3 linked regions of the Thalassospira sp. TSL5-1 genome follow. The protein of the gene in region 3 binds, or shares a complex with, the protein of the main gene of each other region. Links are inferred from orthologs where the notes say so. Each region holds a gene or a part of one and is shown on either strand. Other genes may lie near its edges.

The links.
Region 1: the proteins of accD (region 3) and accC are in contact, whole or in part, in a solved structure (PDB 8UXZ), measured with the Escherichia coli proteins. The link is inferred for Thalassospira sp. TSL5-1 from one-to-one orthologs.
Region 2: the proteins of accD (region 3) and accB are in contact, whole or in part, in a solved structure (PDB 8UXZ), measured with the Escherichia coli proteins. The link is inferred for Thalassospira sp. TSL5-1 from one-to-one orthologs.

Annotation. Positions count from the first base shown.
Region 1 is NZ_KV880639.1:122,213-125,117, reverse strand. It holds accC (acetyl-CoA carboxylase biotin carboxylase subunit), read right to left. Parts: upstream 2,173-2,905; coding sequence 829-2,172; downstream 1-828. Other genes in the region: aroQ (type II 3-dehydroquinate dehydratase), read right to left, coding at 2,652-2,905; accB (acetyl-CoA carboxylase biotin carboxyl carrier protein), read right to left, coding at 2,190-2,639; LF95_RS17450 (hypothetical protein), read left to right, coding at 1-780. UniProt on the Escherichia coli protein: This protein is a component of the acetyl coenzyme A carboxylase complex; first, biotin carboxylase catalyzes the carboxylation of the carrier protein and then the transcarboxylase transfers the carboxyl group to form malonyl-CoA.
Region 2 is NZ_KV880639.1:121,443-124,203, reverse strand. It holds accB (acetyl-CoA carboxylase biotin carboxyl carrier protein), read right to left. Parts: upstream 1,726-2,761; coding sequence 1,276-1,725; downstream 1-1,275. Other genes in the region: thiS (sulfur carrier protein ThiS), read left to right, coding at 2,429-2,761; aroQ (type II 3-dehydroquinate dehydratase), read right to left, coding at 1,738-2,184; accC (acetyl-CoA carboxylase biotin carboxylase subunit), read right to left, coding at 1-1,258. UniProt on the Escherichia coli protein: This protein is a component of the acetyl coenzyme A carboxylase complex; first, biotin carboxylase catalyzes the carboxylation of the carrier protein and then the transcarboxylase transfers the carboxyl group to form malonyl-CoA.
Region 3 is NZ_KV880638.1:284,316-288,935, forward strand. What follows is about bases 1-2,944. They hold accD (acetyl-CoA carboxylase, carboxyltransferase subunit beta), read right to left. Parts: upstream 1,960-2,944; coding sequence 1,042-1,959; downstream 1-1,041. Other genes in these bases: LF95_RS10845 (bifunctional folylpolyglutamate synthase/dihydrofolate synthase), read right to left, coding at 1-1,039; trpA (tryptophan synthase subunit alpha), read right to left, coding at 2,014-2,862; trpB (tryptophan synthase subunit beta), read right to left, coding at 2,859-2,944. Outside these bases: more of trpB, read right to left, coding at 2,945-4,082; LF95_RS10865 (zinc-finger domain-containing protein), read right to left, coding at 4,209-4,385; LF95_RS10870 (ABC transporter ATP-binding protein), read left to right, coding at 4,521-4,620.

The DNA.
Region 1 (2,905 bases), on a different replicon or contig from region 3:
GTTGCCTTCCTTGTTTCGACGGCTTTTGTCGGCGCATACGGAACGACAACGGCTTTTGCCCAGCAGTCGGGGGTGCAAAACCAGTTGCCGCCTGCTTTGCGGGCGGCTCTTTTGTCTGGTAATGCAGGTGCTATTCAGCAGGCGATACAGGTCTTGAGTGCCGGTAATCCGGCGCGGCAAGCGGAGCTTGCCCAGCAGGTTGTCGCAGCGGCAGAACAGCTTGTTCAGTCTAATCCGAAGGCGGCCCTTGCGGCGGCGCAGGTGGCTGTTAATGTTGTCAGCAACGGTTCGGTTCAGACTTCCGCGCCAGCTTCTGCCAATAATGTGGCCGCAATTGCGGCCCGTATTATTGTTAACCCGAATGTGATTCAGGCCGCGCCAGCCCAGGTTGCGCAGGTTGCGACCCAGGCGGTTCGGGTTGCAACATCACCGGTCGTATATCAGGCGAACCCGACAGCAAGTGTGCAGGTTGCTGCCAATACACATGCAGCGGTCAATAATCCGACGGTTGTAGCTGCCGACCCAACTGCATTGCAGCAAGTGAGTGCGGTTATTAGTCAGGCAAGTGCCAACCAGAGTTTAAATGGTAGCAACTCTAGTAATGCCTCGCAAATGAACTCAATATTGGCGCAGCAGCAACCGCAACCGCAACAGCAGCAACAGCAACAGCAGACACAAACAGTGGTGCAACAACCACAGGACCCTGTTGGCGATCCAATAGAGCCCCCTTCGCCGGAGTCTGAGGCTGTCAATAACGCTTCGCCGATCCGACCATCATGATGTGGTAATAAACAAAAACCGGGGATCGTTTGATCCCCGGTTTTTGTTTTACTTCTTCATGTCCATGAATTTTTCAAGCCAGTGAATATCGTAATTCCCGGCCTGAATATCAGGATTGGCCAACAGGCGCTGATGCAGTGGAATGGTGGTTTTGATGCCGCCAATCGCATATTCGGCCAGCGCACGACGCAGGCGCATCATACATTCTTCGCGGTCACGACCATGCACGATCAGCTTTGCAATCATGCTGTCGTAATAGGGCGGGATGGAATAGCCGGTGTAAATGCCGCTATCAACACGCACACCCAGACCGCCTGGCGCATGATATTCCTGAATTTTACCAGGCGAGGGCACAAAGGTTTGCGGGTCCTCGGCATTGATGCGGCATTCAATGGCATGACCATTGATTTCAATGTCATCCTGGATAAAGGACAGTTCCATGCCGGCGGCAACGCGGATCTGTTCACGCACCAGATCAACGCCTGAAATGGCCTCTGTCACCGGGTGTTCCACCTGCAAACGGGTGTTCATTTCAATGAAATAGAACTCGCCATTTTCATAAAGAAACTCGATGGTCCCGGCATTGCGATAGCCCATGCCGCGCATGGCATTGGCAACGATGCCACCAATGCGCGCCCGTTCCTCGGGCGAGAGCATGGGTGCCGGGGCTTCTTCCAGAACTTTCTGGTGGCGGCGCTGAAGGGAGCAGTCACGCTCGAACAGATGCACGGCATTGCCGTGTGAATCGCCAATCACCTGCAATTCGATATGGCGTGGCTTGCCCAGATATTTTTCCATGTAAACAGCGGCATTACCGAAGTTCTGCAAGGCTTCCTTGCGGGTCATGGAAAAGGCTTCGGCCAGGTCTTCATCGCGTTCCACAACCTTCATGCCACGGCCACCACCGCCGCCGGATGCCTTGATCAGGACCGGATAGCCGATGTCGGCGGCACATTTTTTGGCCTGTTCAACGGTGGTAATTTCACCATCGGATCCCGGCACAACAGGAATGCCAAGTTTTTCGGCCGTCTGTTTTGCCATAATCTTGTCGCCCATCGTCCGGATATGTTCCGGGCTGGGGCCGATAAAGGCAAAACCGTGTTCTTCGACCATTGCAGCGAAATCGGCACTTTCCGAGAGAAAGCCATAACCGGGATGGATGGCTTCGGCCCCGGTAATTTCGGCCGCCGACAGGATGGCCGGAATATTCAGATAGCTGTCACGCGATGCTGCCGGACCAATACACACGGCTTCATCGGCCAGGCGAACATGCATGGCATTGGCATCGGCGGTGGAATGCACCGCAACGGTTTTGATGCCCATTTCGCGGCAGGCGCGCTGGATACGCAGCGCGATCTCGCCCCGGTTGGCAATCAGGATTTTTTCAAACATTGCGGTATAACCCCGGATTATTCAATGATGACCAGCGGCTCGTCATATTCGACGGGGTTGCCGTCGGTCGCAATGATCTGGCTGATTTTACCAGCCTTCGGTGCGCGGATCGGATTGAAGGTTTTCATGGCTTCAATCAGCATCAGGGTCTGACCTTCGGCAACGGTGCTGCCTGCGGTGATAAACGGTGCGGCACCGGGTTCCGGTGCGAAATAGACAACACCCACCATCGGCGATTTAACGCAACCCGGATGCGATGAAAGATCACCGCTGCTGGCAGCAGTCGGTGCTGCAGCAGCAACCGGAGCAGCGGCAACCGGGGCCGGTGCGGCAGCATAGGTGGTGCCCTGGCGGGCAACGCGGATTTTGTTGTCGCCATCGGCAACTTCAATTTCCGTGAGATTGGTTTCGTCCAGCAATTCTGCAAGCTGGCGAATGGCGTCGTTATCGATGTTGAACTTGCTCATTTCGACTATCTTTTATGATGATGGAGCGATAAGGGGTTTCAACGCGTCGAGGGCAAGAACATACCCTTGGGCACCAAAGCCGCAAATCATGCCTTTTGCTGCCTTTGAAACAAAGGAATGGTGCCGGAATGTGTCGCGCTGATGAATATTCGACAGATGTACCTCGATGATCGGCAGGTCAGATGCCAGCAAGGCATCAAGAATAGCGACCGATGTATGAGTATAGGCCGCAGCATTCAAAATGATGCCGCATCCCTTTACACGGG
Region 2 (2,761 bases), on a different replicon or contig from region 3:
GCAGTGGAATGGTGGTTTTGATGCCGCCAATCGCATATTCGGCCAGCGCACGACGCAGGCGCATCATACATTCTTCGCGGTCACGACCATGCACGATCAGCTTTGCAATCATGCTGTCGTAATAGGGCGGGATGGAATAGCCGGTGTAAATGCCGCTATCAACACGCACACCCAGACCGCCTGGCGCATGATATTCCTGAATTTTACCAGGCGAGGGCACAAAGGTTTGCGGGTCCTCGGCATTGATGCGGCATTCAATGGCATGACCATTGATTTCAATGTCATCCTGGATAAAGGACAGTTCCATGCCGGCGGCAACGCGGATCTGTTCACGCACCAGATCAACGCCTGAAATGGCCTCTGTCACCGGGTGTTCCACCTGCAAACGGGTGTTCATTTCAATGAAATAGAACTCGCCATTTTCATAAAGAAACTCGATGGTCCCGGCATTGCGATAGCCCATGCCGCGCATGGCATTGGCAACGATGCCACCAATGCGCGCCCGTTCCTCGGGCGAGAGCATGGGTGCCGGGGCTTCTTCCAGAACTTTCTGGTGGCGGCGCTGAAGGGAGCAGTCACGCTCGAACAGATGCACGGCATTGCCGTGTGAATCGCCAATCACCTGCAATTCGATATGGCGTGGCTTGCCCAGATATTTTTCCATGTAAACAGCGGCATTACCGAAGTTCTGCAAGGCTTCCTTGCGGGTCATGGAAAAGGCTTCGGCCAGGTCTTCATCGCGTTCCACAACCTTCATGCCACGGCCACCACCGCCGCCGGATGCCTTGATCAGGACCGGATAGCCGATGTCGGCGGCACATTTTTTGGCCTGTTCAACGGTGGTAATTTCACCATCGGATCCCGGCACAACAGGAATGCCAAGTTTTTCGGCCGTCTGTTTTGCCATAATCTTGTCGCCCATCGTCCGGATATGTTCCGGGCTGGGGCCGATAAAGGCAAAACCGTGTTCTTCGACCATTGCAGCGAAATCGGCACTTTCCGAGAGAAAGCCATAACCGGGATGGATGGCTTCGGCCCCGGTAATTTCGGCCGCCGACAGGATGGCCGGAATATTCAGATAGCTGTCACGCGATGCTGCCGGACCAATACACACGGCTTCATCGGCCAGGCGAACATGCATGGCATTGGCATCGGCGGTGGAATGCACCGCAACGGTTTTGATGCCCATTTCGCGGCAGGCGCGCTGGATACGCAGCGCGATCTCGCCCCGGTTGGCAATCAGGATTTTTTCAAACATTGCGGTATAACCCCGGATTATTCAATGATGACCAGCGGCTCGTCATATTCGACGGGGTTGCCGTCGGTCGCAATGATCTGGCTGATTTTACCAGCCTTCGGTGCGCGGATCGGATTGAAGGTTTTCATGGCTTCAATCAGCATCAGGGTCTGACCTTCGGCAACGGTGCTGCCTGCGGTGATAAACGGTGCGGCACCGGGTTCCGGTGCGAAATAGACAACACCCACCATCGGCGATTTAACGCAACCCGGATGCGATGAAAGATCACCGCTGCTGGCAGCAGTCGGTGCTGCAGCAGCAACCGGAGCAGCGGCAACCGGGGCCGGTGCGGCAGCATAGGTGGTGCCCTGGCGGGCAACGCGGATTTTGTTGTCGCCATCGGCAACTTCAATTTCCGTGAGATTGGTTTCGTCCAGCAATTCTGCAAGCTGGCGAATGGCGTCGTTATCGATGTTGAACTTGCTCATTTCGACTATCTTTTATGATGATGGAGCGATAAGGGGTTTCAACGCGTCGAGGGCAAGAACATACCCTTGGGCACCAAAGCCGCAAATCATGCCTTTTGCTGCCTTTGAAACAAAGGAATGGTGCCGGAATGTGTCGCGCTGATGAATATTCGACAGATGTACCTCGATGATCGGCAGGTCAGATGCCAGCAAGGCATCAAGAATAGCGACCGATGTATGAGTATAGGCCGCAGCATTCAAAATGATGCCGCATCCCTTTACACGGGCTTCCTGTATCTGGTCAACCAGAACACCTTCGTGATTGCTTTGATGAAAGGCAATTTCCAGGCCCTGTGTCGCGGCATGGTTCTCGCACAGTGACTTTATATCCTCGAGCGTGGTCGCACCGTAAATTTCGGGCTGACGCTGTCCCAGAAGATTAAGGTTAGGGCCATTTAAGATGTAGACGGGTTTTGTCATCCGGTCTCACATATCCAACAGTTTGTGGTGCGTTTATACCACGACGAAAGTCTGACGCAACGCCGCATTCCTTACATCCAGATCACGCAATATGCCAGCTTTGATGTGAAGGCACCGTTAAGGCACGCATTTGTCGGGGTGTGTCGTGGTATTGCGGCGGGGGGATGGATCACGTCTTGCCTTCGTTCCCGGTGCTGACCATACTGCCCGGCAGCATTCAAGGATTAGGAAAGTCAGCAGAACAATGCGCCTTACGATCAATGGTGAAGACCGTATCATCGAAAATGCCCCCACCGTCGCCGACCTGCTTGCGCAATTGAATATTGCCGCAACCAAGGTCGCCGTGGAGCGTAATCTGGAGATTGTGCCTAAAACGGCCTATGGTGCGACTGAGCTGGGCGAGGGCGACCGGCTGGAGATCGTTCATTTTATTGGCGGTGGTTCGGGAGAACCGGAACTGGCCGCTGCGGCGGATGACAGCTTTGTCGTGGCCGGGCACAGTTTTAAATCCCGCCTGTTGGTTGGCACCGGCAAATATCGCGATTTTGAGGAAACCCGCCTGGCAATTGAAGAATCG
Region 3 (4,620 bases):
TGCCCATAACGACAACGGTATCGCCGTTTGCGTGCGCGCGTTCCAGCCATTTGGCGATGACATCGGCGGCGGCGATATTGTGCCCGCCATCGACATAGAGTTCGGCATCATCAGGCAGAAGGTCGATCAGCGGGCCCTGTGCAAGGCGCTGCAGGCGCGCAGGCCAGCGGGCATTTTTAAGGCCCGTGGAAATCGTTTCGATATCAATATCATCGCCATTTTTCGCCTGGATCCCGGCATTGCGCACGGCAACGGTGGCGACCATTGCATTCACATATTGGTGGCGACCCGGCAGGGCCGGGGCAGGCAGGCGCAGGGCCTCGCCATCGATATGGAGGTCAAAACCGTCGTCATCTTCGGCCGTGATGGCGAAATTGGTAACCAGCGGCGTGTTGATCTTGCTGGCGTGGCGCACCAGCACATCAAAGGCCGGCAGCATTTGCGGGGCAACAACACAGGGAATGCCTGCTTTCATGATGCCCGCCTTCTGGAAGGCGATTTTTTCAACCGTATCGCCCAGAAAGGCCTGATGATCAATCGAGACCGGGGTGATCACGCTCAGGGCTGGATTGGGCAGCACATTTGTGGCGTCATAGCGCCCGCCCAGCCCGGTTTCGAGCAACAGAACATCTGCCTCGACCCGTGAATAAGCCAGGAAAGCCGCAGCCTGGGTGATTTCAAAATAGGTGATTTGGGCACCATCATTGATGCGCTCGACCTCTTCAAGCAGGTCACAAAGCTCGTCTTCGCTGATTTGCTGACCGGCCAGAACGATACGTTCATGGAAGGTGACAAGATGCGGTGAGGTCGAGGTATGGACCCGCAGGCCTGCAGCCTCATAGATGGCGCGCAAATAGGCAAGGGTAGACCCCTTGCCATTTGTGCCAGCGATATGGATAACAGGCGGAAGCTTAAGATGCGGGTTGCCCAGTTTTTGCAACAATGTTGCAATGCGCCCCAGGGATAAATCAATTATCTTGGGATGAAGCAGGCCGAGTCGGCCCAGAATGGCGCTACTTCTTGGCGAGGGCACCTGCATCTTCAGTCAGCTTTTTCCGCAGTGGTGGTTTTCTTTTTGTCGCCCTTGATCGGCACGATCGATGCGCCGGGTTTGGGGCGGCGGATCATGTCGATCAGGCGGCCAAAGGTTGCGTTCAGTTCGCTGCGTGGCACCACCATATCGACCATGCCATGTTCCAGCAGATATTCGGCGGTCTGGAAGTCATCGGGCAGTTTTTCGCGAATGGTGTTTTCGATCACGCGGCGACCGGCAAAGCCGATTTGTGCACCTGGTTCGGCAACCTGAATGTCGCCCAGCATGGCAAAAGATGCCGAAACGCCACCGGTGGTCGGGTCGGTCAGCAGGACGAAATAGGGCAGGCCCTTTTCCTTGACCTTTTCAATCGCAGCAGTGGTGCGCGCCATTTGCATCAGCGACAAAATACCTTCCTGCATACGTGCGCCACCCGATGCGGGCACGATGATCAGGGCGGCATCCTGCACCACGGCCAGTTCGGCAGCGGCAACGATGCCTTCACCAACGGCCATGCCCATTGACCCGGCCATAAAGGCAAAGTCAAACACGGCAATAACGGTGTCGTGGCCGCCAACGCTGCCGTGGGCAACGGCCAGGGCGTCCTTGAATTCGGCTTTGGCCTGGGCTGCTTTCAGGCGATCAGTATATTTTTTCTGATCGCGGAAACGCAGCGGGTCAACCGGGACCGACGGCAATTCGATGGTCTGGTATTTGCCGCTGTCAAACATCAGCTCCAGCCGGTTGCGCGCGGAAATCCGCATATGGTGGCCGCAATGCTGACAGACATGGTTATTCTTCGCGAGATCGCGATGAAAAATCATCTGTTCGCAGGACGGGCATTTGTGCCAGAGATTTTCGGGCACATCGCTGCGGCGAACCAGTTTCTGAATTTTGGGTCGGACGAATTCAGTCAGCCACGACATATCGGATATTGATCCTCGGTTTTGCCTATATCGGTCTTGCGGGCAGGCGCAACATCATTTGCGGGCGTTGCGCACGCCGTCGGCCAGTTCACGTACCAGGCCAGTGACCACAAGGGCGGTGTTATCGGTGGCCTTGCCGTTTTCGTCAAGGCTTTCTGCGATTTTTGATACAATCGCCGAGCCAACAACGGCGGCATCGGCCTCGCGGGCAACTTCGGCGGCCTGGGCAGGCGTTTTGATACCAAAACCAACCGCGATGGGCAAATTGGTATGGCGCCGCAGGCGGGCCATTGCCTCGACAATCTGCTCATTTGTGGCTGAGCCCGCACCTGTGACACCGGCAACCGATACATAATAAACAAAGCCGCTGGTGTTCTGAACCAGTTTGGGCAGGCGTTTGTCATCGGATGTCGGGGTGGTCAGGCGAATGAAGCTTAGTCCTTTATTGACGGTCGGAACACATAGCTCGGCGTCTTCTTCGGGCGGCAGGTCCACCACGATCAGGCCATCAACACCGGCATTGCGGGCATCTTCCAGAAACTCGTTCACACCGTAAATAAAGATGGGATTGTAATAACCCATCAGGATGATCGGGGTTTCGTGGTCCTGATCGCGAAAGCCACGGACCAGCGAAAGTGTCTTGCGCATGTGCATGCCCGCAGCCAGCGCCCGGTTGGAGGCCTCCTGAATCGCGGGGCCATCGGCCATCGGATCGGTAAAGGGCATGCCCAGTTCGATAATGTCGGCACCGGCTTCGGGCAGGGCTTTGAGAATTTCAAACGAGGTTTCCGGGTCCGGGTCGCCCGCCGTTATGAAGGTGACAAGACCGGCACGATCTTCCGCGTGCAGTTTTTCAAACCGTTTGGCGATGCGGTCCTGGCCGCCGATAATTGCGTCACTCACAGTTTGACTCCCAGTGCTTCAGCCACGGTAAAGATGTCCTTGTCGCCGCGTCCGCTCAGGCACATCAGAATGATCTGGTCTTTGCCCATTTTCGGCGCGGTTTTAACGATTTGTGCAATGGCATGGCTGCATTCCAGGGCGGGAATGATGCCTTCCTTTTCCGAACACAGGGTAAAGGCATCCAGGGCTTCCTTATCCGTGATCGAGACATAGGTGGCCCGGCCAATATCCTTTAGCCAGGAATGCTCCGGCCCGATGCCGGGGTAATCCAGCCCGGCTGAAATCGAGTCGGCTTCTTTGATCTGGCCGTCATCATCCATCAGCAAATAGGTGCGGTTACCATGCAAAACGCCCGGGCGGCCAGCGGTCAGGCTGGCGGCATGGCGGCCGGTATGAACGCCATGCCCTGCGGCCTCGACACCGGTAATGGCAACATCCTTGTCATCCAGGAAGGGATGGAACAGGCCCATCGCATTCGACCCGCCGCCAACGGCTGCGATCACTTCATCGGGCAGGCGGCCTTCGGCTTCCATAATCTGGGCTTTGGCCTCGTTGCCGATCACACATTGAAAATCACGCACCAGTTCCGGGTAGGGGTGCGGCCCGGCAACGGTGCCGATGATATAGAAGGTATCGGTAACGTTGGTGACCCAGTCACGCAGGGCTTCGTTCATCGCATCCTTGAGCGAGCGCGAGCCCGATGTGACCGGTTTGACCTCGGCGCCGAGCAAACGCATGCGGAACACGTTGGGCGATTGGCGCTCGATATCCTTTGCACCCATGTAAATGGTGCAGGGCAGGCCAAAACGGGCGCAAACCGTGGCGGTTGCCACCCCATGCTGCCCGGCACCGGTTTCGGCGATGATGCGGGTTTTGCCCATGCGTTTTGCCAGCAAAATCTGCCCGATGCAGTTATTGATCTTGTGCGCGCCGGTATGGTTCAGGTCTTCGCGCTTGAAATAGATTTTGGCCCCGCCCAAATGGTTGGTCAGGCCTTCGGCGAAATAAAGCGGGTTGGGACGCCCGACATAATATTTCAGGAAGTAATCCATTTCCTTGCGGAATTCGGGGTCTTCCTTGGCGTCTTTGTAGGCCTGCTCCAGTTCCAGGATCAGCGGCATCAGGGTTTCGGCAACAAAGCGACCACCAAAATGGCCAAAATGCCCGTCCGGGTCGGGCATGGAGCGAAAACTGTTTACGGAAGTCGGAGCAGACGTCATGGATAGTCCCCGTTTTAGGCCGCAGCATGATGGCTGCGACGGGTGAGGCAGGCAAATGAAGGTAACACCGTATGTCTACGCAGTCAGGCGCCGGTTGGATGACTGGCGCTGTGCGGACGGGGGACCTTAATGGTCGGCGTGGGCCAGCTCTTTATCAAAGATATATTTCTTGGAGCAATAGGGGCAAACGACTTCGCCTTTTTCTTCAAGATTGAGATAAACGGTCGGATGACCAAGATGCCCTTTGCCGCCGTCGCAGGCGATATTCAGGCTGCCAACTTTGATTTCTTCGCTGATCTTCATATATCTAGTTCCCAGTTTGCGGCGATATTGACCCCGGTTTGATCGGGATGATACCCATAACGCATATTCAATCAACACTTCCGCATCGGTTTAGCGCAATTGCGCCATGTGGAAAAGAGCGGAGATCATTCATTTATGAATGCAATGCCCGATTATGCGATCGAGGTTGAAGGACTGACCAAGATCTATAAAAGCGCGCAGGGTGAAAAGCTCGCGCTTGATAACGTTTCGTTGA